Regions from separate parts of the Afipia carboxydohydrogena genome, predicted to be linked through region 2. Evidence: riboswitches for the same ligand, from Rfam matches in the RefSeq annotation. Region 2 holds a riboswitch; each other region holds the start of a gene.

The links. A riboswitch is a leader RNA that binds a small molecule or an ion and turns the genes downstream of it on or off. The one in region 2 is predicted to bind cobalamin.
Region 1: it holds a riboswitch for cobalamin, as region 2 does, so the genes downstream of both, AFIC_RS06475 (TonB-dependent receptor plug domain-containing protein) here and metE (5-methyltetrahydropteroyltriglutamate--homocysteine S-methyltransferase) in region 2, are expected to answer to the same signal.
Region 3: it holds a riboswitch for cobalamin, as region 2 does, so the genes downstream of both, AFIC_RS01205 (ribonucleoside triphosphate reductase) here and metE (5-methyltetrahydropteroyltriglutamate--homocysteine S-methyltransferase) in region 2, are expected to answer to the same signal.

Annotation. Positions count from the first base shown of each region.
Region 1 is NZ_CP113162.1:1,318,799-1,326,825, reverse strand. Features, by position in the region: gene AFIC_RS06490 (hypothetical protein) at 1-169, shown strand, start outside; gene AFIC_RS06485 (TspO/MBR family protein) at 429-905, opposite strand; gene AFIC_RS06480 (hypothetical protein) at 913-1,317, opposite strand; cobalamin riboswitch at 1,434-1,673, shown strand; gene AFIC_RS06475 (TonB-dependent receptor plug domain-containing protein) at 1,900-3,927, shown strand; gene AFIC_RS06470 (His-rich protein BRANT) at 4,017-4,241, opposite strand; gene AFIC_RS06465 (NAD kinase) at 4,550-5,329, shown strand; gene AFIC_RS06460 (response regulator) at 5,431-5,976, shown strand; gene AFIC_RS06455 (Hpt domain-containing protein) at 5,982-6,566, shown strand; gene AFIC_RS06450 (DUF2336 domain-containing protein) at 6,651-8,027, opposite strand, start outside.
Region 2 is NZ_CP113162.1:2,304,466-2,312,492, forward strand. Features, by position in the region: gene AFIC_RS11125 (GMC family oxidoreductase) at 1-1,334, opposite strand, end outside; gene AFIC_RS11130 (IclR family transcriptional regulator) at 1,448-2,299, shown strand; gene AFIC_RS11135 (hypothetical protein) at 2,473-2,694, shown strand; gene metE (5-methyltetrahydropteroyltriglutamate--homocysteine S-methyltransferase) at 2,760-5,108, opposite strand; cobalamin riboswitch at 5,214-5,424, opposite strand; gene AFIC_RS11145 (CBS domain-containing protein) at 5,655-6,386, opposite strand; gene AFIC_RS11150 (epoxyqueuosine reductase QueH) at 6,516-7,181, opposite strand; cobalamin riboswitch at 7,435-7,646, shown strand; gene AFIC_RS11155 (ribonucleoside-diphosphate reductase subunit alpha) at 7,751-8,027, shown strand, end outside.
Region 3 is NZ_CP113162.1:257,979-266,005, forward strand. Features, by position in the region: gene AFIC_RS01195 (anaerobic ribonucleoside-triphosphate reductase activating protein) at 1-98, opposite strand, end outside; partial or broken gene AFIC_RS01205 (ribonucleoside triphosphate reductase) at 55-2,298, opposite strand; cobalamin riboswitch at 2,398-2,612, opposite strand; gene AFIC_RS01210 (TonB-dependent siderophore receptor) at 3,067-5,319, shown strand; gene AFIC_RS01215 (PepSY-associated TM helix domain-containing protein) at 5,381-6,595, shown strand; gene AFIC_RS01220 (L,D-transpeptidase) at 6,654-7,178, opposite strand; gene acs (acetate--CoA ligase) at 7,484-8,027, opposite strand, start outside.

The DNA.
Region 1 (8,027 bases), 990 kb from region 2:
CGATCTGCTGATCGACGAAACCATTGCGAGTTGCGACGGCAATCTGCGCAGCGCCGTGCGTGCGCTCCTGATCGCCAATGAGCACCTCGAAACCGAAAACTCCCAGTTGAAGTATTACGTCGATATCTCAACCCGCATCGAAGCCGCGAATCAAGGCTACCTCAACTGAGGCACCCCGCTCCCGCGTCTGCCTTACATATATGACCACAGGCAGAGCGTGTTCGCGACGACCGCAAAGGTCAGGACGAGTGTAAGGGCACGATCCATCATGGCTGTTCGCTCGGCAGTCTCGGGGCGAGAATCGCCCTTATCGATGCCGGATTTGAAGGAGATTCGGGGATAGAGTCCCGCGCTTTGTTTTTGCGCGGATATCTTGCGAAAAAACCGGTTCCGAGTCCGTCTGCCGATTCTCGGAACGGACCACCCTCTCAATTCATCCAGACAATGCCGCCATTGAGCGTCGCCGCGTAGGCGACCCATGCGAGATACGGCGCCAGCAGCCACGCCGCGATACGATCCACCCGCACGCTCATCACCATCGTCAAAGCGATCGCGGCCAGCAGCAATACGATGTCGATCAGCGCCGCGCGCGTCGCATGCGCCCCGAAGAACAGCGGCGACCATGCCGCGTTGAGGGCAAGCTGAACGAGAAACAGCGCGATCGCCCGGTTGCGCGCCGATGATGGCGCGGCCTTCTCCCACAGCCGCCACAGCGCCACCGCCATCAAGGTATAGAGAGCGGTCCAGACGATCGGGAAAAGCGACGGCGGCGGCGTCCATGACGGCTTCGCAAGATCACTATACCAGCCCGCGATCTGCGGCCGCGTCACGATGCCCTGCACGGCGGCAATGCCGAGACACAGCACCAGACAGGCCGCCAGCCGAGTGGTCGTCCGGAACTGCATCGCGAGCTCACCGTGTCAGTTTCTCCAACTCGGGAAACGGCGCATAGTTCGCCCCCGCGCAGATCTCGCCCGGCTTCTCGATCAGGCGATCGAGACGGCCGTCGATGTACAGCGCCGCGCGGTCGCGCATCGGCGTATAGTGGCCGCCGAAATCCTTCGCGCTGTAGCGCAGACAAGTGACGTAACGCTGCCGTCCGCCAACCTCGCGCTGGACGGGTTCCGCGATCGCCGCGCTGCGCACGTTGGTCGGGTCGTTCAGGTAGGTGTGCAGGAATGCGAGCAATTCGGGGCGATAATTCTTCGGAAACGGCTGATCGCTGACGCCGCGGTCCGCGGTATAAGTCACACCATCATAATCCGCGCTGCCGAACGCACAGCCGCCGAGCATGAGAGCGACAGCAAATAGCGGCATGGCAACGCGCATGACGCGGCCTGCCGCTGTCTCCCATTTGCAACGCAGATCGGGGAAGTCCATCGCGTGGGGATTCTCGGACAATGTGGCGTTGACACGACACCGGCGCCCCGCTTGATTGCGGGCACGGTACAGGTGCCGGCGCAAGCTGGCGTAATAGGGAATTCGGTGCCGTCGCGCTGCGGTGATGTTTCGCACACCTCGTCCTGCGCGGCAATTCCGAAGCTGCCCCCGCAACTGTCAGCGGTGAGCCGCTGTCCATCATGCCACTGAGCACACGGCACATGCCGGCTTGGGAAGGCGGACAGCAGCATTGATCCGTGAGCCAGGAGACCTGCCTGTCCCGGTCATCCATCCATTGCGCGGGGTGCGCGAGGAGCGGCTTCCGCAGCGGTGACACGACAACAACCGTTGCGGAGAAACGCCTGCGGCCTTCTCCAGTCCCGATGCAAGGCCCTCGCTTTCGCATCATGAGTCTGGAAGCCCGATCGTTCTCCGCCCGCAAGATTTCGGTGGGGACCGAACGTGACATCGCATCAAATATTTTCGCGCAAGCGCATCTCGCCTGCCCTGCTCGCGGCATTGCTGGCGAGCGCGGCTTTCATTTCACCGGCCGAAGCGCAACAGACACAGCAGGCGGAACCGCCACTCCCCGCGATTCAGGTGAGCCCTGCCCCGAAGAAGCCGAACCAGCGGCTGCCGAAGCGCAACAAACGCGTCGATGCGAAGCCGCGCGTGCATCAAGCGCCTGCCATCGTTGCAGTGCCGGTGCCAAATCCTGCCGAGCCTTTGGTCACGTCGCCGACCACGATCCCGACGCCAGTCAGTCAGGTGGGAAGCTCGGTCACTGTGATCACCGGACAGGAAATTCAGGAAACCCAGCGGCGAACGGTGCCAGACCTGCTCCAGACCGTTCCCGGCCTGAATGTGGTCCAGACCGGTGGCCCCGGCGGGCAGACATCAGTCTTCATGCGCGGCGCCAACGCCAATGGCACCAAGGTTTTTATTGACGGGATAGATGTCAGCGACCCTTCGAATCCGAACCGAGCGTTTGATTTCGGCTCGTTGACCGCGTTCGACATCGACCGGCTCGAAGTTCTGCGCGGCCCGCAAAGCGGTCTGTATGGAGCCGACGCCATGGGCGGCGTGATTTCGATCACCACCAAGGCCGGCAAAGGTCCGCCGCAATGGTCCACCCTGCTCGAAGGCGGATCGTTCGGCACGTTCAACCAGTCTACGTCGGTCAGCGGCTCGACCAAAGATACCAGCTATGCCTTCAGCGGATCGCATGTCCGCGTGGAGTCGACGCCGGTCACGCCGCTTTCCACCTTGCCCCCGGGACAGAAGCGCAACAACGACTTCTATGACAACCTGACCTTCCACGGCAAAGTCATCCATGACTTCTCCGAGATGTTCTCTCTCACAGCCGTCGCCCGTTATACCGATGCGCAGACCCGGTTCACCGAGAGCGATCTCTACCCTGCTCCCAACCCGATTCAGTCGCGCGGCAAGAGCCAACAATTCAGCGGACTGCTCGACGGCGTGTTCCGGCTGCTCGATGGCCGCTTCAACAACCATTTCGGCGTCACCTATACCGATACCGACCGGAGTTCTTCCGATCCGTTTGCAGCCATTGCTTTCGGAGCGAACCCGCTCAGTACGTTCCACGGCGACCGCACGAAAGTGTACTGGAAGTCCGATTTCGCTCTGGCTCCGGGACAAACGCTCGTTGCCGGTGTCGAGAATGAAACCGAAAAGGGTTATTTGAATTACGCCACCTACGGCTATCCCGCCGTGAACGGCACGATTCAAAACCTCGGCAGCTACGCGGAGTTGCAGTCCAATTTCCTCGACCGCTTCTTTCTGGTGTCGAACGTGCGCCACGATCAGAACGATCATTTCGGCGGCCACGATACTTTCCGCATCGCGCCCGCGATCGTATTTCCCGAGACCGGAACCAAGCTGAAGGCCAGTTACGGCACAGGCTTTCATGCCCCCTCCATCGACCAGATCTATGGTCCCTTCACGCTTCCGAACGTGAATCTGAAACCTGAGGAGAGCAAGGGATACGATTTCGGATTTGAGCAGGCGCTTTTCAACAAGCGAGTCCAGTTCGGAGCGACCTGGTATCACAACAGCTTCAATAATCTCATCATTGGCGTGCCCGTGACTCCGGGAAATCCCTACGTCACGGTGAATGAGAACGTCGCGTTAGCAACGACTCACGGGCTTGAAGCCTTCGCGTCGGTCGCAGTGACCGAGCGCCTGACCCTGCGCGGCGACTATACTCACACGATCGCAACGGATGACATCAAGCACACCGCGCTGGAGCGGCGTCCGGAACATAAGTGGAGCGCCCAGGCACGCTGGGCCGCGACGGACGCCCTGACCCTCACGGCCACCGCGCTTTGGATCAGTTCGTGGATCGATGTCGGCCAGCGCGCGCCCGGCTATCAGCTCCTCAACCTCGCGGCGAACTACAAAGTCGATCAGAACTGGTCGGTGTTCGGCCGCATCGATAACGTGCTCGATCGTCATTATCAAAACCCGCTCGGCTTCGATAAGACCGGCATTGGCGTCTATGGCGGCGTACGTTTCGTGACGAACTAAAAAACAAAGCCGGTCCGTGGACGGGGAAATCCACGAACCGGCTTCAATTCAGCGAACGCAGCCGGGGCAAGCCGCGCCGCTGTCGTCAATCAGCGATGATGACGATGCTTCACGACCACGCGCTTGGTGTGGTGATGCGGACGCACATGATGGCGATGATGCTTCTTCACCATGTGCGCGTTGGCATTGGCCACCGAAGGCTTGAGAACCTGCGAATGGGTGATCGTTTTTTGCGTCTTGATGACGGTCGCGGCCATCGCCGGCGCAACCATCACCGAAGCGGCAACAATGGCGGCTGAAATGATCTTCAACATGGCAAACTCCTGTTTCGGGATCAGAGCGCTGTGGACCGAATGGCCGAAGCGGTGATCGTGGCCCGATGATGGGCCGCGCGCACTGAACCCGAACTGAAGCCGCCAAACGGTTTCTGTTCATCTGCATGACATCTTGTTAATGTCGATTTCGTCCCGCCCGCGCCTGCCGGCGTGCGGTCTTGCGGCGTTAACGCTATTAAAGGGTCGCACGCGAAGCCTCCTGCCCCCAGTACCGCAGAGGCCAAAGACCGGATACAGTTGAGGAATTCACATTCCGATCCGGCTGCCCCACGGGTTCACCAGCCTTCATGACCGTCGAGAGCAAATATCAGCGCATTGCCTTTGTCGCGAGCCCCGTGCTGGAAGCCCAGCGCGCGCTGGCGCAATTGTCGTCGGACTATGGCAACCGCGAAGTGGACGACGCCGATGTCGTGGTGGCGCTCGGCGGCGACGGGCTGATGCTGCGCACCCTGCATGAGCGGATGCGCTCCGGCACGCCGATCTACGGCATGCATCGCGGCACGGTCGGCTTCCTGATGAACGAATACAGCCGCCATGGCCTGATCGAGCGCCTCAACGCCGCGCGCATGACCGTCATCAACCCCCTCCTGATGCGCGCAACCGACGCCGCAGGCGAGGTGCATGTGCATCACGCCATCAACGAAGTCGCCTTGTTCCGCCAGATCTATCAGGCGGCGCGGCTGCGCATCCTGATCGACGAACAGGTGCGGATGCCCGAACTGATTTCGGACGGTATCCTCGTCGCCACGCCTGCCGGATCGACCGCCTATAATTATTCGGCACAGGGGCCGATCATTCCGATCACGGCAAATCTTTTGGCGCTGACGCCGATCAATGCCTTCCGGCCACGGCGCTGGCGCGGCGCCCTGCTCCCGAGCTCCGCCCATATCACCATCGAGGTGCTGGAAGACGAACGGCGGCCGCTCGCCGCCGTCGCCGACCATAACGAAGTGCGCTACGTCACCCGCGTCGAGGTGCTGACCGACAAGAGCATCTCCATCCGCATGCTGTTCGACCCCGGCCACAGCCTCGAAGAACGCATTTTGAGCGAGCAGTTCGGCGTTTGACCGCCGCAAGATGCCTCGGACTGCGCATTTATGCTTAACCGGGCGTTAACGGCCGCCAGCCTAGACTTTTCCCGTATCGGCGTCCGTTTACGTGGCTGGGCATGTTCCACATCGACTTCAACAAGCTGCGGTTTCTCGTCTGTGACGACAACGCGCACATGCGGCGCATTTTGCGCACGCTGCTGCATTCGTTCGGCGCACGCGAAGTCTATGAAGCCGAGGACGGCGCCACCGCGCTGGAAATGTACAGCCATTACGTCCCCGACATCGTCATCACCGACTGGTCGATGCCAATTTTCGACGGGCTCGAACTCGCGCAGATGATCCGCCAGCCGGACGGCGTCGGCAATCCATATGCGCCGATCATCATGCTCACCGGCCATTCGGAAAAGCGCCGCGTCATGACCGCGCGCGACGCGGGCGTCACCGAATTCCTCGCAAAGCCGATCTCGGCCAAGGGTCTCTATCAGCGCATCCTCAACGTGGTGGTGTCGCCCCGTCCTTTCATCCGCACCAAGAGCTATTTCGGCCCCGACCGGCGGCGCAACACCATCAACACCTATATCGGCATCGATCGCCGCAACGGCGGCAAGGCGGAAATCCTGCAACAGCCCTCGTTGCTCGATAAAGCCCGCAGCCCGGGATAACGGCCATGGCCAGAGACAAAACCGACGGCCTCAAGGTCGAAACATTCGAGGCCCATCAGGTCATCACCCAGCCAAATCCGTTGCGCAAATACGTGCGCCACACGGACGAGCGCGACACCGACGATCCGGTCGCGCGCGCCGAGGAGGCCCTCGCCGGTCTGTCCGGTGAATTCAAGAGCTGGATGGACGAGGAATGCGCCCGGCTCGCCCGCGCTTTCGAAGTCGTGAAAAAGGACGGCTTCACCAGTCAGAACCGGGAAGAACTGTTTCGCGCGGCCCACGACATCAAGGGCGATGCCACCACGTTCGGCTACCCCAAGGCGGCCGTCGCCGCCGAAAGCCTATGCCGGATTCTTGAACACGCACCGGAACTGATGACGGTGCCCTCCGACCTGATCGCTCATCATGTTCATGCGATTCAGGCGATCGTGCGCGAGTTGCCGAAGGGCCGCTCGAGGACGAAAGACACGGCGGACGAACTGAGCACCCGTTTGCGGAAACTGGCCGACGAATTCCTGATCGAGGCCAACCGCGACCGTCCCGAACACCTCGAAGCCGTGCTGGCGCCGAGCATCGTTCCGGCGGACTAAACACCTCTACTTTCCTCACCCCCCAACAAAAAGCGCTGCTCAATGGCAGCGCTCTTGCATGTTCATATAAAGCACGATGTTGCTTTAGGCCGCGATGCGCTCGCGGACGATCTGGGCAATCTCGGCATCCAGCCCCTCGATCACCGCATACTCGTCATTGGACGCGATATAGTTTTCGTCCAGCGGTGCATAGTCGTCGAATTCGCTTTCGTAGCCGAACTCGCTTTCGTCATCCAAACGCGGCGCAAGCGGCGGCGATTCAACGAAGACGATATCCTCGTCATCCTCGTTCACGATCTCGCCGTCATAGCTACCATCGTCCTCGGCAGGCGCCGCATCCTCGATCATCTGCACGAACCGTTGCGCATCGATCTCGGTGGCCGCATCGTCGCAGAACAACCGCGCATCCTCACGCGCCGCCTCGACCGCGAAGCGCCGCAGCAGCACCAGCAGCGGATCGTGCGCGGACACCACTTCGCTCTCGCATTGCGTCAGCACGCGCTCGACCATGCGACGCTGCAAGCGCGTCACGCCATCCTGCGTATCGACAAAGCCGGTTTCCAGAATCGCCGCGACCGCCGCGCGGAAAGCCGGAACGGTCGAGGCCGGAAACCCCGCTTTCGTCAGCAGCGCGTCCAGCCCTGCCCCCCGGCCATAGGCCAGCGCGGCGACACGGCGCTGCGGCAGGCCGCTCAATTCGACAAGCGCCGCCTCGAACAGACCGGCATTGCCCGACAACAACGCGCGCAGCACGAGCCCGGCATTGAGCTGGCCGCTCTCGCGCAGATGATGGACGAGATTTGCCAGCTCCTCCCCCTGCGACAGGCTTGCGATATCGAGCAGCGAGCGCTCCGTCGCTTCCGCGGCAAGACGGTCGGCACGGCCGGGCGTGATCCAGTCGCGGGCGGCGGCAAAGCGGGCCAGCGTCGCGGACACCTTCGCCGCCAGTGCAAGACGCACCGACGCAGGCAAATTCTCACGCTGCAAAAGCTGTTCGCGGATCACGGCAAGGTCGCCATGGCGCTCGACAATCCGCTCCAGCGAGAACGGCGCCAATGTCACGCCGGGATTTTCGATCAGTTCGAGCACCGCCGCCGCGTCGCCAACTTCCGCGAGCGCGGCCGCGACCGCGACCGGCAACTCCACGCGCCGCGCCACCGCGCATTGCACCTGCTGGCAACCGGTGGCGACGAGATCGACCAGATCGGCATCGAGCAGCAGCGGCGAGAATTCGAGAACCGGCAGCGCGATCTCGGGCTGGTCGGCCGCGAGCGCCGCGACGATGGCGGGCGGCGCGCCCGGCTCTGCCGCGAACACGTCCGACATGACCTGCCGCACCAGCGGCGAGGCATCGTCGAGTAGCATCAAGAGCGCGCCTTCGGCGGCGATGCGATCGTCCTGCGATAAATCGGAGATGAGCCAGGCGCGGGCCAATGCCCGTGTCGCCTCGGCGCGCTCCCC
Region 2 (8,027 bases):
TCGACAAGATAAGGCTTCAGCGCGCTCGTCGAGGCAAGACGGCGGGCATATTTGATCGATTCCACCGCGCAGATGCGATCGGTTTCCGCATCGAGATAGTTCGGCCGCATCGACGGCGGCTCCATCGGGTCGGCCGACTTGATCTCGACGCTGCCGCGCGATTCCGGCCGCAACTGGCAGACCGAGAACGTGCAGCCCGACCATGGATGCGGCTTGCCGCCCGCCATGTCCGCCGACAGCGTGCCGAAATGAAACTGGATGTCCGGCGTTTCCGAGCCCGGCAGGATTTTCGTGAACAGGCCGCCCTGGTTGATGCCGATGCCGAGAGGACCCGTGCGCGTCAGCAGCCACTGCAATCCGATCTTCGCCTGACTGAACAGCGTGCGCAGATCGTCGTTGGTGGTGATCGGCTTCGAGACCTTATACATCAGCCGCAATTGCAGGTGATCCTGCAAATTCTGGCCGACGCCCGGCAGATCGTGCACCACGCCGATGCCGTGCCGCTGCAACAGCGATGCAGGGCCGATACCCGAGAGTTGCAAAATCTGCGGCGATTGCAGCGAACCCGCCGACAGGATGACCTCGCGCGCCGCGCGCGCTTCCCGCACGACGCCGTTCTGAACGTAACGCACGCCGACCGCGCGGCGGCCTTCGAGAATGACGCCGGTCGTATGCGCATCCGTCTCGATGCGCAGATTGGCGCGATCCCGCGCGGGCTTCAGATAGGCGACCGCCGAAGAAATCCGCCAGCCATTATGCGTGAACAACTGATAGTAGCCGACGCCTTCCTGATCACCGCTGTTGAAGTCGTCGTTGCGCGGCACGCCCATTTCATTGGCGCCGCGAATAATCGCTTCCATCAACTCGTGCTTGCCGCCGATGTCGGACGACCACAACGGTCCCTTGTCGCTATGCGTCGCGCTCGCGCCGCGGCTGTTGTGCTCGGACTTCATGAAATAAGGAAGAACGCTCTTCCAGTCCCAGCCCGCATTCCCGAGCTGCGCCCAGTGATCGTAATCCTGCCGCTGGCCGCGAACGAAGATCAGTCCGTTGATCGAACTCGAACCGCCGAGGCCGCGACCGCGCGGCCAGTAGATGCGGCGGCCTTTCATGTTGGGTTCGGGATCGGTGTAGAAGCCCCAATTGTAGGCCTTGTGGAACATCGTTTTCCCGTAACCGATGGGAATGTGAATCCACAGGTAGTTGTCCTTTGGCCCCGCCTCCAACAGCAAAACCTTATGGCGCCCATCGGCACTCAGCCGGTTTGCCAGCACGCACCCCGCCGAGCCTGCTCCCACAACGATGTAGTCGAATTGATCGGACGCTCCCGCCATTTTCTTATTATTCCATCTATTGAGACGATTTATCTTGAAGATTGAACTTTGCGTGAAATGTTGTCAACGTAGTTGAGTGCTTTGTGGCTCACTGAATGGAATGAGGTTGAAAAATGTCCACACAGACGACGACCTCGGTTTCAGAACGCGCGCTGCTCCTTCTCGAAACCATCGCCAAAGCGGAAGAGCCGCCGACGCTCAACGAACTGATGGCTTCGATCGGATTGCCGAAAGCGACGACGCATCGCTTCGTGGCTTTGCTCGAGCGATTGGGATTCGTTCAGCGCGCCGCAGACGGACGCCACTATGAAATCGGCCAGCGCCTTCTTGCCCTGTCGCTCGAAGGCATGCGGCGCTCGTTCGATCTCGCGCCCCGCCGCGTGATCCTGGCCGCGCTCGTGAAGGAGATCGGCGAGACCTGCAACATCACCATGCTCGATGGTGAGCGGCTGGTTTATCTCGACCGCGTCGAATCCGATTGGCCGCTTCAATTCCGCCTCAGCGTTGGCTCGCATGTGCCCTTGCATTGCACCGCCAGCGGCAAGCTGTTCCTCAGCCTTTCTCCGCCCCCCTTGCGCAAGGCGCTGTTCCGCACGCAGCCTTTCCAGCGCTACACCGCGCGCACCCTGACCAGCACGGAGCAGCTAGAGGCGGAGCTGACGCGCATCCGCCAGACCGGCGTCGGCACCGACAATGAGGAATTCATGGAAGGCATGGCCGCGACCGCCGTTCCGATCCGCGATTCACGCGGGCGGATTTGCGCGACCGTCGCGGTGCATGGGCCCGTTACGCGACTGCCGCTCGCGCGGGCGCTCGCATTGGTGCCCGCCTTGAAGAGAGCCGCCAAGGCGCTCGAACAGACGCTCCTGTTCGACACGTCCTCTCCTGCTTCGGCCGTTGCCGTCGGCGGAAGTGCAGAGACCATGCCTGCTGCCGCGCTCAATCCCATGCGCCCGGCGGAATAACGGCACGTCGAATCGGGATTGCACCGGCGAAATTCGCGGTTGCGAAAGACTATGCTTTTCGCACCGCCGAAGAAGTAGGTTTGTTCCTTTGCGCCATTGAAAAATGCCGGTTTTGTTTTCTTGAAAGCAGCAACGTCGCGAGAGAAGATCGCCCCTGCACAGGGGCCTTCTCAATGGCGCATCATCCGTCTGCCGATCCAGCCAAACAATATGCGTGGGGCGACCATGGCGCGGTCGCGACTCGCCGCTATTCGCCGGTGGTGCGCCTTGGCACCCTCGCCTTCTGGACGCTGATTGCCGGATTGCTGGTGGCGCGGCTTCTCATTCCCGATCCCAACAAATCCGAAGCAGCCGATTCCGCGCCGCAGGCCCGGACCTCCGCTTCGCTGCACTGACATTAAAAACGAAAACCGGCGCCATCGATGATGACGCCGGTCTTGTTGTTACTCTCTGTTTCACATCAAGCGTGCGCGCGCAGCTCCCGCGCGGCTGCAACCATATTCACCAGCGCGGGTTTCACTTCATCCCACTTGCGGGTCTTCAGGCCGCAGTCCGGATTGATCCAGAGCTGCTCATCCGCAAGACGATTGCGCGCGAGCTTGAGAAGCTCGGTCATCTCGTTGATCTCGGGCACGCGCGGTGAGTGGATATCGTAGACCCCCGGCCCGATCTCGTTGGGATATTTGTAGCTCTTGAAGGCGTCGAGCAGTTCCATCTTCGAGCGCGACGTCTCGATCGAAATCACATCGGCGTCCATCGCGCCGATGGCATCGATGATGTCGTTGAACTCCGAGTAGCACATGTGGGTGTGGATCTGCGTCTCGTCGGCCACGCCCGAGGCGCAGAGGCGGAAGCTGCCCACCGCCCAGTCGAGATAGGTTTTCCACTCCGAACGGCGCAATGGCAGACCCTCGCGCAGCGCGGCCTCATCGATCTGGATCATCTTCGCGCCGGCCTTCTCAAGGTCCACCACCTCGTCGCGGATCGCCAGCGCGATCTGGCGGCAGGATTCGCTGCGCGGAATGTCGTCACGCACGAACGACCAGTTCAGGATGGTGACCGGCCCGGTCAGCATGCCCTTCATCGGCCGTTTGGTCAGCGACTGCGCGTAGGACCACCACTCCACCGTCATCGGCCTGGGGCGCGAAACATCGCCGAACAGGATCGGCGGGCGCACGCAGCGCGAACCGTAGCTCTGCACCCAGCCGTTCTTCGTAAACACGAAGCCCGAAAGCTGCTCGCCGAAATACTGCACCATGTCGTTGCGCTCGAACTCGCCGTGCACCAGCACGTCGAGGCCGACTTCTTCCTGCCAGCGGACGGTGCGCTCCGTCTCCTCGCGCAGGAACTTGTTGTAGTCGGCATCCGACAGCGCGCCCTTGGCGTGGGCCGCGCGCGCCTTGCGCACTTCGCTGGTTTGCGGGAACGAGCCGATCGTCGTGGTCGGGAAAGCCGGCAGGCCGAATTTCGCACGCTGTGCTTTCGCGCGCGCCGCGAACGCGCTCTTGCGCTTTGCCATCTCCGGCGTCACCGCCTTGAGGCGTTCGGCGACAGCCTTGTTGTTGACCTTCGGCGAGGTCTTGCGCGCGGCGGCCGCGGCGGCGGATGCATCGAGTTCGGCGGCGACGCTGGCGCGGCCGGAGGCCAGCGCCCTGCCCAACTCGGACAGCTCGCTCATCTTTTGCAGCGAGAACGCAAGCCAGCTCCGCACGTCGGCATCGAGCGCGGTCTCGGCATCGAGATCGATCGGCACATGCAACAGCGAGCACGACGGCGAAATCTCGATCTTGTCGCTGACTCGTTTGGCAACGACCGGTTCGATCCGGTCGAGAATGGCCGGCAGATTGGCGCGCCAGACGTTGCGGCCATCGATCACGCCGAGCGAAAGCACGAGATCCGGCTTCGCTTTCGCGAGCACTGCCTCAAGCTGTTCCGGCGCGCGGATCAGGTCGAGATGAAGGCCCGCCACCGGCAGCGCCAGCGCGGCATCGAAATTGTCGCCGAGCGCGCCGAAATAAGTGTTGAGCATCACCTTGATGCCGGGCACCTCGCGGGCGATCGTCGCATAGGCTTTCGCCAGCGCGTCGCGCGCCGTCTTGTCGAGATCGAGCACGAGGCACGGCTCGTCGAGCTGCACCCATGTCGCGCCTTCGGCCGCGAGCTTCTTCAGCACATCGACATACACCGGCAGCAGGGCATCGATCAGCGACAGCGGATTGAGGGATGCATCCTTGCTCTTGCCGAGCTTGAGGAAAGTGACGGGACCGACCAGCACCGGGCGCGTCTGATAACCGAGCGCCTTCGCCTCCTTGTATTCATCGACCGGCTTGGTCAAGGACAGTGAGAATGTCTGTCCCTTTTCGAATTCCGGCACCATGTAGTGGTAGTTGGTATCGAACCACTTGGTCATCTCCTGCGCGGGAACGCCGTGGCCGGTATGGTGGGCATGGCCGTGCGCACAGGTTTCGGAGCCGCCTTCCGCGCCGCGCGCCATCGCAAAGTAGGTTGCAAGCGGCACGTTGCCGCCCTTCCAGCCGTAGATCGCGGGAATGGCGCCGACCATCACGCTGGTGTCGAGCACCTGATCGTAGAACGAGAAGTCGTTCGACGGAATCACGGTGACGCCGCGCGCCTTCTGGCGTGCCCAGTTCGCGGCACGCAGTTCGGCGGCGGTTGCGAGCAGGCTTTTCTCATCGATCTTGCCCGCCCAGAAATTTTCCAGTGCGGTTTTCAGTTCGCGGCGCGGACCGATGCGCGGCGTACCGAGCGTGGCGACGGCAAGAGTGGCAGAGGTTGACGAATTCGACATGGCTTCGACCCCGTAGGTGCGAGAAACAGCGGGGATGAAATGCGCGCACACCAGCCAAGGCGCACAAGGCACCCCAAGGACTGCGCCCACCGGACACCCCGCCCGTGGAAACATCTCGTCGCGGCAGGTCTCCTGGCTTGCGGGTCGCGGCCCACACCCGTCTTCCCAAAGCGAATGCTTCAGTGACACGAATGGATGCAGGCTCGCCGCTGACAGTTGCGGGGGCAGCGCCGGACTAGGCGTTGCAACGCCGCACCGGCTTCCCTCTTAGCTTCGCCTCACGGAGAAGGCGAAGACCACGACGGTCGGGAATATGGCGCAACGCAAAAATCAGTCAACGCGCGGAGGGTGGGATTGTCACCCGCCCCCGGTGGAATCCTGCCCATAGAACATGACCCCAAGCTCGATCGGCTCTCGCCCGCAGGCCTGGCGGTGGGCATTGATACCGCGCAGCCAGCGGCCCGCCGCGACACGCCGGCCGGCGGTCACAACGGCCGTTACATTGGCTCTACCGGCAGCGCGAACGCCGGTCACGCGCCACGTTCATTATCCAGCGCGGTCTCGCGCGGCCTGATCTTCCGGTGACAATGCGTAGACGCCGGCCCAACTGCGAAGAAGAATCAGATGATCGCGCACCGCCGTGACGCCGGGCGTGGTTTCGGCGGCGACAATGACCGCCTGACGTGCCCGATCGTCGGTGATGATGCCATGCAGATGTGCGACACCGTCGCGCACCGCGACCTGCAAACCATCCGGCCGCCAATCCGCTTCCATCAACTTGACAATCAGCCGTGCCCGGACGTCTTCGTCGCTCGCCGCAGGGCCGGTGACATCACGCGCCACCGTCGAGATGGCCCGCAGCAGGTTGGCTCGCGCGACGATGCCGACCAGCTTCCCGTCCCGCATCACCGGAAGACGTTTGACGCGGTGGGCTTCCATTGTCGTCACGAGGTCCTGTAACGGAGTGCTTTCGCTCACCGTCCAGGGATCGCGCGTCATCACGTCCCTCACCTTGCGCCCATGCGCCTGAACGTAATCCGCCGCTGCGCGGCCGCTGCCGAGAAGGAATTGCAGCCAGCTCGGACGCTTGCCATGCCCGGTGCCAATCTCGGCGCGGCGCAGGAAATCGCCTTCGGTGACGATGCCTATCAGCTTGCCATTTTCAATGACAGGCAGGCCGCTGATGTGATGATCAAGCATGGTCTCGGCGGCGGCAGCCACTGTCGTTTCAGGCGAAACGGTGATGACGTTCTGTGTCATGATCTGGCCAGTCAGCATGGGATGCTCCTTATGGTCGATCCCGTATGCCTACCAGACACTGCGCGCCGCTCTTTGAGCCGCCTCAAATGTGCGCCTTGTGTCGCACCCGGAGCGCTTCAAGAAAATATATCGTATTAAAACAATAACCTAATCCTTCTCCGCCGGCGCACGTCCGTAATACTGCACGCCCAGCTCGATCGGTTCCCGCCCGCAGGCCCGGCGGTGGGCATTGGTATCGCGCAGCGAATAGACGCAGCCGCAATATTCCTGCTGGTAGAATTCCTCGCGCTTGCTGATCTCGATCATGCGCGCCGAGCCGCCGCCCTTGCGCCAGTTGTAATCCCAATACTCGATGCCGTCGTACTTGGCGGCCGCGCGCTTTCCGCAATCGTTGATCTGCGCCATGTTCTTCCAGCGCGAGATGCCGAGCGAACTGGTGATGACCGGAAAACCGTGTTCGTGGGCATACAGCGCGGTGCGCTCGAACCGCATGTCGAAGCACATGGTGCAACGCGCACCACGCTCCGGCTCCCACTCCATACCCTTGGCGCGCGCAAACCAGTTATCCTTGTCATAATCGGCATCGATGAAACCGACGCCATGCTTCTCGGCGAAGCGTACGTTCTCATCCTTGCGCAACAGATATTCACGCTCGGGATGAATGTTCGGGTTGTAGAAAAAGATCGTGTAATCGACGCCGGAGGCGAGCATCGCCTCCATGATCTCGCCCGAGCACGGCGCGCAGCACGAATGCAGGAGAACCTTCTTCTGCCCACCCGGCGGATTGAGAATCGGTCGAACGAAATCGGTCATTGCGTGGCTCGCCTGTCGAAGGCTCTGTCTGTGAAGCCTCTATCTAATGAGAGCCTCCGTATCCGTAAAGCGCGCCCGATTCGGACGATCCGGATGGAACCAGGCACCCTCACCGAATGTCCTTGGCCACAGCCCCAGAATCGCAGCACTCTCATCGGCGCTGAAAGGCTTGAGGTTTTCACCCGGCCGCAGTCTGGCTCCGGGGATAGCGGGGACCATTTTAATCCTTTCTTGACTCTTTCAGCTAAAGATCACCACATATAGGTGTCACGGTTCCACTAGGTCTCAAAATCTAGTGGCTAAGAGGGAAGCCGGTGAACCGCGTTCCGATGCGGAAATCCGGCGCTGCCCCCGCAACTGTCAGCAGCGAGCTGCTTCGCCATTACGTCACTGGCCTTGGCCGGGAAGACAAAGAAGCCGCACCGACCTGCAAGCCAGGAGACCTGCCGCGACACCGAAACAAACGTCCACGGACGGGGTGTCCGAAGGCCGCCAGCAATCGGCATCTCGCCGAGCGCTCAAGCGCCTCGACTCCCCGCCTTCTGAAATCCGCATCACGGGGCCTGTCGATGTCGCTGAACCTGCAAACCGCCAAAACTGAAAAAGCACCGCTCATCCAGCTGAGTCTCGATTCACTGGCGCCCTCGCCGAGCGAACCGGCGATGCAGATCATCCGGCGCAACGGCACCGTCTCGCGCTTCGACCCGTCGAAGATTTCCATCGCGATGACCAAGGCGTTCCTCGCGGTCGAGGGGCACACGGCGGCCGCATCGCGACGCGTGCATGAGGCGGTCGAGCAACTCACCCGCGAGGTCGTCGCCACTCTCACCCGCCGTCTCGGCGAAG
Region 3 (8,027 bases), 1.2 Mb from region 2:
AGTTCGCCCGGCCAGTCGCAGGTGGACAGCCGGACGAATCCGCCGACACGCAATTCAGCGGAGCGCGGCGCGCGTTTCGCTGAAGAACCGGCGTTCATTGTGCTCGCCTTTTTTGCCGAGATTGAACGAGGACACCGGGCGGTGATAGCCCATCACGCGGGTCCAGATCTCGCAGGGCTGGCGCTCGTCGTCGCGCAGCGCGATCCTTTCATCAATCGTTACGTGCTGGTTCATCCTTGTCTCCTTTCAATGCGCGGCCGCCTGCCGCTTGGTTGCGAGCCGTTCGGCGTCGCATTTCGGACAGAAGGCGTGTTCGCCTTCGAGATAGCCGTGGGTCGGGCAGATCGAGAATGTCGGCGTCACCGTGATGTAGGGCAGGTGGAAACGCGTCAGCGCGCGCTGCACCAGCTTCTTGCACGCCGCCCCCGATGACAGGCGAGAGCCCATATAAAGGTGCAGCACCGTTCCGCCGGTGTACTTGCATTGCAGTTCGTCCTGCCGCTCCAGCGCCTCAAACGGATCGTCGGTGAAGCCGACCGGAAGCTGGCTCGAATTGGTGTAGTAGGGATTTTCGTCCGTGCCCGCTTGCAGGATGCCGGGATAGCGTTTGCGGTCTTCCTTTGCGAAGCGATAGGTGGTGCCTTCCGCGGGCGTCGCTTCGAGATTGAACAGGTTGCCGGTCGCCTCCTGAAATTCCCTGATGCGCGCGCGCACATGGTCGAGCAGGCGCACCGCGAAGGCGTGGCCCCATGGCGTGGTGATGTTCTCGCAATCGGCGGTGAAGTTGCGGATCATCTCGTTGACGCCGTTGACGCCGAGCGTGGCGAAGTGATTGCGCAGCGTGCCGAGATAGCGCTTGCTGTAGGGAAACAGCCCGTCGTCCATGTAGCGCTGCACAACTTTGCGCTTGATCTCGAGGCTGTTGCGGCCGATCTCCAGCAGCGCGTCGAGGCGGTGGAATAAACCTTCCCCGTCGCCGCGATAGAGGTAGCCGAGCCGCGCGCAGTTCACCGTGACGACGCCGATCGAGCCGGTCTGCTCGGCGCTGCCGAACAGGCCGTTGCCGCGCTTCAACAACTCGGTGAGATCGAGTTGCAGACGGCAGCACATCGAGCGGATCATGTTCGGTTTGAGTTCGGAATTGATGAAGTTCTGGAAATACGGCAGGCCGTATTTCGCCGTCATCTCGAACAGGCGGCCGGCGTTCTCGCTGTCCCACGGGAAATCGGCGGCGATGTTGTAGGTCGGGATCGGGAAGGTGAAGACGCGGCCTTTGGCGTCGCCTTTGGTCATCACCTCCATGTAGGCGCGGTTGATCATGTCCATTTCGGATTGCAGATCGCCGTAGGTGAAGCCCATCTCCTCGCCGCCGATCACCGGCACCTGATCGCGCAGGTCCTCGGGACAGGTCCAGTCGAAGGTGAGATTGGTGAAAGGGGTCTGCGTGCCCCAGCGCGAGGGGACGTTGAGGTTGTAGATCAGCTCCTGAATCGATTGCAGCACCTCGGCATAATCCAGCCGGTCCTTGCGGATGAACGGCGCCATGTAGGTGTCGAACGAACTGAACGCCTGCGCGCCCGCCCATTCGTTTTGCAGGGTTCCGAGAAAATTCACGATCTGCCCGACAGCGCTGGACAGATGCTTCGGCGGTCCTGCTTCCACTTTCCCCGGCACGCCGTTGAGGCCTTCGGTTAACAGCGTGCGCAGCGACCAGCCGGCGCAATAGCCAGCCAGCATGTCGAGATCGTGGATATGAATATCGCCCTCGCGATGCGCCTCCCCGATCTCCGGCGGATAGACATGCGACAGCCAGTAGTTCGCGACCACCTTGCCTGAGAGATTGAGGATCAGCCCGCCGAGCGAATAGCCCTGATTGGCGTTGGCGTTGACGCGCCAGTCGCTGCGGTCGAGATATTCGTTGATGGAGGACGCGACATCGACCATGGTCTTGCGGTCGGCCCGCGCCTGTCCGCGCTTCTCGCGATAGACGATGTAAGCGCGCGCAGTCGCGGCATGGCCCGCCGCGATCAGCACACCTTCGACAATGTCCTGGATGTCCTCGATCCCCGGCGTGCTGTTTGCGAAGCGTGTGCCGATGGTGCGCGCGGCCTCGTGCGTGAGACGATCCGACTCGTCATCGCCCAATGCGCCCGTCGCCTGTCCGGCGCGCGCGATCGCGGAGCGAATCCGGTTGAGGTCGAAAGGCGAGGACGCGCCGTCGCGCCTGATGACGAGAGACGGCAAAGCGAGCGGGGGTAGGTGCGCTTCGGCTTGATCATGCGAAACAGAGAGAGACATCGGCACCTCCTGATGCGGAAGGCGGATGCCGAAAGGCGCGCATGAACAATGCGGAGAGAAACCGCAGACGAACACGCGACCGCCGGACTCCCCGCCCGTGGACGTTCTGGTGTCGCGGCAGGTCTCCTGGCTTGCAGGTCGGCGTCGATTCCAGTCTTCCCGAAGCGATGATCGCATCAGTGACGTGGTTGGAATCGACTCGCTGCTGACAGTTGCGGGGGCAGCGCCGGATTTGCCGCTGTCGCGGGTTCACCGGCTTCCCTCTTAGCTACTAAATCTTGCGACTCAGTAGAACCGAGACCCATGCATTTAGTGTTATCTCGGCAAAATTGTCATTGATCGCAATCAAACCGCTTCATCGGGCCTGCCCGCGAAAGCGCCGGGCGCTCTCTATCGCGATGTGACCACGGCCGCGTGCCGACCGAGACGCGCGCGAACGGGCCGGTGATGACGGGATTGTATATCCACGCAGCCATGGAAGATGTCGCTGCCGCACGCGGCTTGCCGCAGCAACGGCGCTTCGGACGATCATCGGGAAACGGAAGATCGAACGCCAGCTTCAATCCGATCGAAAAGAAAGCCGCTTGAATTCGACCTTTTCGCGCGCCGCGTTTTCCTTAGAGGCATTCCATTTTTATAGCGCATCAAGCGTTGTATCTGTTGCCGCGCAGCTTGCTTCCACCACCTGGAATGTTTTCCGTGACGCGCAATTTCAATCTTCGACTCAAAGATGTCTCCTGCTTCTCGTTGAATGGAAACAAGAGATGCCTGCTCGCCAGCGCGGCGGTTCTTTTTGCAAGTTTCTCGATTCTTCCGCATGGCGCTTACGCACAGGAACGCCAGGAACTCCCGGCTTTGACCATCGACGCTCCAAAGCCGAACTCCAAAAGAGTCAAACCAAGACCGTCGCCCAATCGTGTGCAAGCGGCTCGCCGGCAGAATCGTAACCCAAGCCCCGTGCCACCCACGGCCTCCGAACGTGCAGCGGCGGCGGCAGTGAAATTGAACGAGGCAAAGCTGGGATATCGGGCGATGCCAAGCGCCACGACGTTACGCACAGGCGCGGCGCCACTCGATACGGCTCAGTCGGTAAATGTCGTCCCGGAGCAAGTTCTGAAGGATCAGCTGCCGCGTTATCTTGATGATGCGCTCGGAAACATATCCGGCATCACCCAAACGAATACGCTCGCGGGCACCCAAGACGCCATTATCCGCCGTGGCTTTGGCGATAACCGCGACGGATCGATCATGCGTAACGGGATGCCGCTGGTGCAAGGCCGCAGCCTTGGTCCGAGTGTCGAAAGCGTGGAAGTCCTGAAGGGACCGGCATCGCTGCTTTACGGCATTCAATCTCCAGGCGGCATCGTCAATACGATCAGTAAACAGCCTGAGTTGTACCAGCATGGATCGGTTACCTTGCTGGGGTCCACGTTCGGGGGCGGAAAGAACGGCGCGAACGGAATCTTCGACATCACGGGCCCGATTGGCGACAACGGGCTGGCCTATCGTTTTATAGGCTATGGAATGGACGAGGATTACTGGCGCAATTTCGGCCGTAACCGCGAAATGCTGGTGGCTCCGTCGCTCGCATGGTACGGCGAGAACACCACGATCAAATTGAACTATGAGCATCGTGAATTCAGCTACCCGTTCAACCGGGGCACTGCATTTGTCAACGGCTCACCGCTGCCGATTCCCGCGACGCGGCGGCTGGACGAGCCCTTCAATAAGTTCTGGGGCCGCTCCGATCTCGTTCAAACGTCGCTCGAACATAAATTCAATGAAGATTGGAAGATTACGGCAGCCTACACCTATAACGCCGAGAGCTACGACGCCAATCAGCTTCGCGCCACTTCGGTCGATGTCAATACCGGCATCGAAAAGCGCAGCAATGACGGCACGCATGGCGCGCTTAGCTATATCAATTACGGGACCAGTTACCTCAACGGCCGCGTCTGGACGGGCGATATCCTTAACGAGGTGATGCTTGGCTTCGATGCGCAAGACCGAACGATCTACAGAGCGGACCTCATCCGGCAGGCAGCGCCCAACTTCAATTTCTACAATCCGGTTTATGGCCTGATTCAGCCCGGCACCACCGTGTCTCCATCCGACAGCGATCAAACCGATAAATTATCCACGCGGTCGATCTTCCTCCAGGACACGCTGCATCTGACCAACTGGTTCTATTTGGTGGGAGGCTTGCGCTGGATGGAATACGACCAGTTGGCGGGGAAGGGCCGTCCCTTCGTCACCAACACCGATTTAAGCGGAAGTAAAATTCTTCCGCTCGGCGGGGCGATCCTGAAGCTCAACGATCAAGTATCGCTCTATGCAAGCTATACTCAATCGCTTCAACCCACATCGACGATCGCGCCACTCACTGGCGGCTTTGTTATCGATTCCAACGTCGCTCCCGAGGAGGGCACTCAATGGGAAGCAGGCATGAAATTCGATTTCAACAAGCGCCTGTCAGGCACGATAGCCTGGTACGACATCGACAAAAGGAACGTGCTGGTTTCGCAATTCAATTCATCGACGGGGCTCAACGAATACCGGACCGCGGGCAAGGTCCGGTCCCGAGGAGCGGAAATCGATGTCACGGGCAGGCTGACCGACAACTGGAGCATGATTGGAAGTTACGGTTACACCGATGCAGTCGTGACTCAGGATCCGGTCTTCATCGGGAACCGGTTGCAGAACGTGGCCATGAACACGGCCTCGCTCTTTCTGGTTTATGATTTCGGAACGATGCTGCCGGGGCGGCTGCGTATCGGCGGCGGCGCCCGTTACGTGGGGGATCGCCCCGGAGATAACGCCAACACCTTTGTTCTTCCGGCGTACACAGTGGCGGACGCTTTTGCCACTTACGAGACGAAGTACGATCACACGCCTGTCGTCTACCAGTTCAACATCAAGAACATGTTTAACACCGTCTATTACCCATCCGCCGTCAACTCCCTGAACGTGGCGATGGGAGACGCAAGGCGCTTCTCGCTTTCCGCGACCGTAAAGTTCTAGGTGCCAGCTTGCAAAAATAGCCGTTTTGCAACCATGGCGGCCACGGTCCCATAGGGATTTCATGTCAAAATCCTCAACCAAAGCTGTTCTGCTGGAAGTTCATTCCATTGCCGGCCTGGCACTTTCTCTGCTGCTGGCTCTGGTCGCCTTGACGGGCGCAACGATGAGCTTCGAGGATGAAATTCAGGCGGCCTTGAATGCCGGGATGACGCGTGTCGAAGCCCGCGCCGAGCCAAAATTGATGCCGGGTGAATTGATCGCACGGGTGCAGCAGACCTTCGGCGCCAATAAAATATCGTCGTTGACGATAACCGGCAACACGACCTCGGCGGTACGCATTCGGTTCGCTCCCGATGAGCGCCGGGTCCGCCCTTCTTCGGTCTATGTCGATCCATACGATGCAAGAGTCATCGGGACTCCCGTTGGAGAAGGCTTTTTCATCACGGTGCGCAAGCTGCACCGTTGGCTGCTCATACCGGGTGATGCCAAGGGTTATGGCAGGCCGATTACCGGCATTGGCGCAATTGGCCTGATCCTGATGTTGCTTTCGGGCCTTGTTCTGCGCTGGCCTCGCCGGGCACGCAGCATTGGGGCCTGGCTTAAGCCGGGCTTTGCCTTGCGCGGCCGCGGTCTCCACCGATCGCTCCACGCCGTCTTTGGCACATGGGTGCTCCTGATCTACCTCGTAATAGCGCTGACGGGACTTTGGTATTCGTTCGACTGGTACAGACAGGGAGCGGTCTGGCTCCTGTCCCATCCATCTTCCAGCACCACGGCCAAGGCGGTGCGGAGCCCGGAGCCGCCTGAAAAGTCAGGAGGCAAGTTCGTTATTTCTTCGTCAGATCTGGATCGCGTATGGGCGGCGTTTCTTGAGAAGCAAACCCAGGGATTTGCCATTGCTCAAATGACCCTGCCGACCGGGTCTAGTAAAATCGTGCGCATCAGGTCCTGGCCATACGATGGCAGCAGCGGCGAGCGAGACGAGTTCAGGGTCAATGCCGCCACGGCAAAAATCGTTTCTTCGGAACTTTACGCCGAGAAAGGATTCGGCGATCGAATCCTTGCGCGCGTGCTGGACATCCATCGCGGCAGTATTCTCGGCTGGCCTGGAAAACTGCTTTTCATGCTCGCGGCATTGATGATGCCGCTTTTTGTTGTCACCGGTTTGCTGTTGTATCTTTCGCGCCGCCGCCACAAGCAGCTTTCCCGCGTCGTGCGTGACGATCCGATTCAGATCGGGCGCCGGGAAAACTGGGCGAACGACTCGAAATTCTAGATTTGTGGCCAGCCGCCCGCCTTCGGCGGGCTGTGCCCTTTAAGGACGCCGTTCGTGGTCAGCGCGACGTGACCACGACCGGTGTGCCGACCGAGACGCGCTCGAACAGGTCGGTGATGTCGGGGTTGTACATCCGCACGCAGCCATAGGAGACGTAGCCGCCGACCGACTTCGGCACGTTGGTGCCGTGGATGGCGTATTGCCCGCCCGCGAGCGTCATCGCCGCGACGCCCATCGGGTTGCGCGGCGAGCCGCCCTCGATCACGTCGGGAATGTTCGGATGATCGCGCTTCACGTCATCGGGCGGCGACCATGCGGGGTTGCGGTACTTGCCGCTGATGCGCGTTGCACCCGCCCATTCCTTGCCGCGCTTGCCGACGCCGACCGGATAGCGGATCGCGTGTTGCTCATCGAGAATGAGATAGAGGCGGCGCTCGCTGGTCTTCACCACGATGGTGCCGGGCGAATAGCCCGCCGGCGCGCGTACCATGTCGGGATGCGCGAAGGCCGGGGCAGCGCCGGCGGCGAGAACAAGCGAACCGGCGGCAAGGGTGGCTGCGACGAATGAGGCGAACGGGCGCATGGCGATCAGTCTCCGCAAAATCCATTCAGGCGGCGCGGCGTCCCAAAACCTGTGTCTCAAGGTTTGTTTTCGGGGCCGCGCACAGCCTGCGCCGCACAGGTGAGAAAACCGTTTCCATCCGTGCCGTGCGGCTCGCCGCCATAAAGGAAAAATCGGCGGCGGTGTAAATGTCCGCAAAACAACAGTCGCGGGCAAACCGCCGGGAAAGCCTTGCGGGAGCCTAACAATGCCGTGATGGGTGTTGACCCGGTCAAGAAAAAAGCCTCCCCCGAAGGAGAGGCTTTCGCGCGTTCACCCCGATAGGATCAGGCGTGGGCGGCCTTCTTGTTCTGCCGGTTGTTGACGAGGTCGGTGACGACGCCCGGATCGGCGAGCGTCGTGGTGTCGCCGAGGCTGCCGGGCTCGTCTTCCGCGATCTTGCGCAGGATGCGGCGCATGATCTTGCCGGAGCGGGTTTTCGGCAGGCCCGGCGCGAACTGGATCAGGTCCGGCGATGCGATCGGGCCGATGTCCTTGCGCACCCAAGCCACCAGCTCCTTGCGCAGCGCCTCGCTCGGCTCCACGCCCGCCATCAGCGTGACATAAGCGTAGATGCCCTGGCCCTTGATGTCGTGCGGGTAGCCGACCACGGCGGCTTCCGACACGCTTTCATGCGCCACCAGCGAGCTTTCGACTTCCGCCGTGCCCATGCGGTGGCCGGAGACGTTGATGACGTCATCGACGCGGCCGGTGATCCAGTAATAGCCATCGGCGTCGCGGCGGCAGCCGTCGCCGGAGAAGTACTTGCCCTTGTAGGCGGAGAAGTAGGTCTTCTCGAAGCGCTCGTGGTCGCCATAGACGGTGCGAACC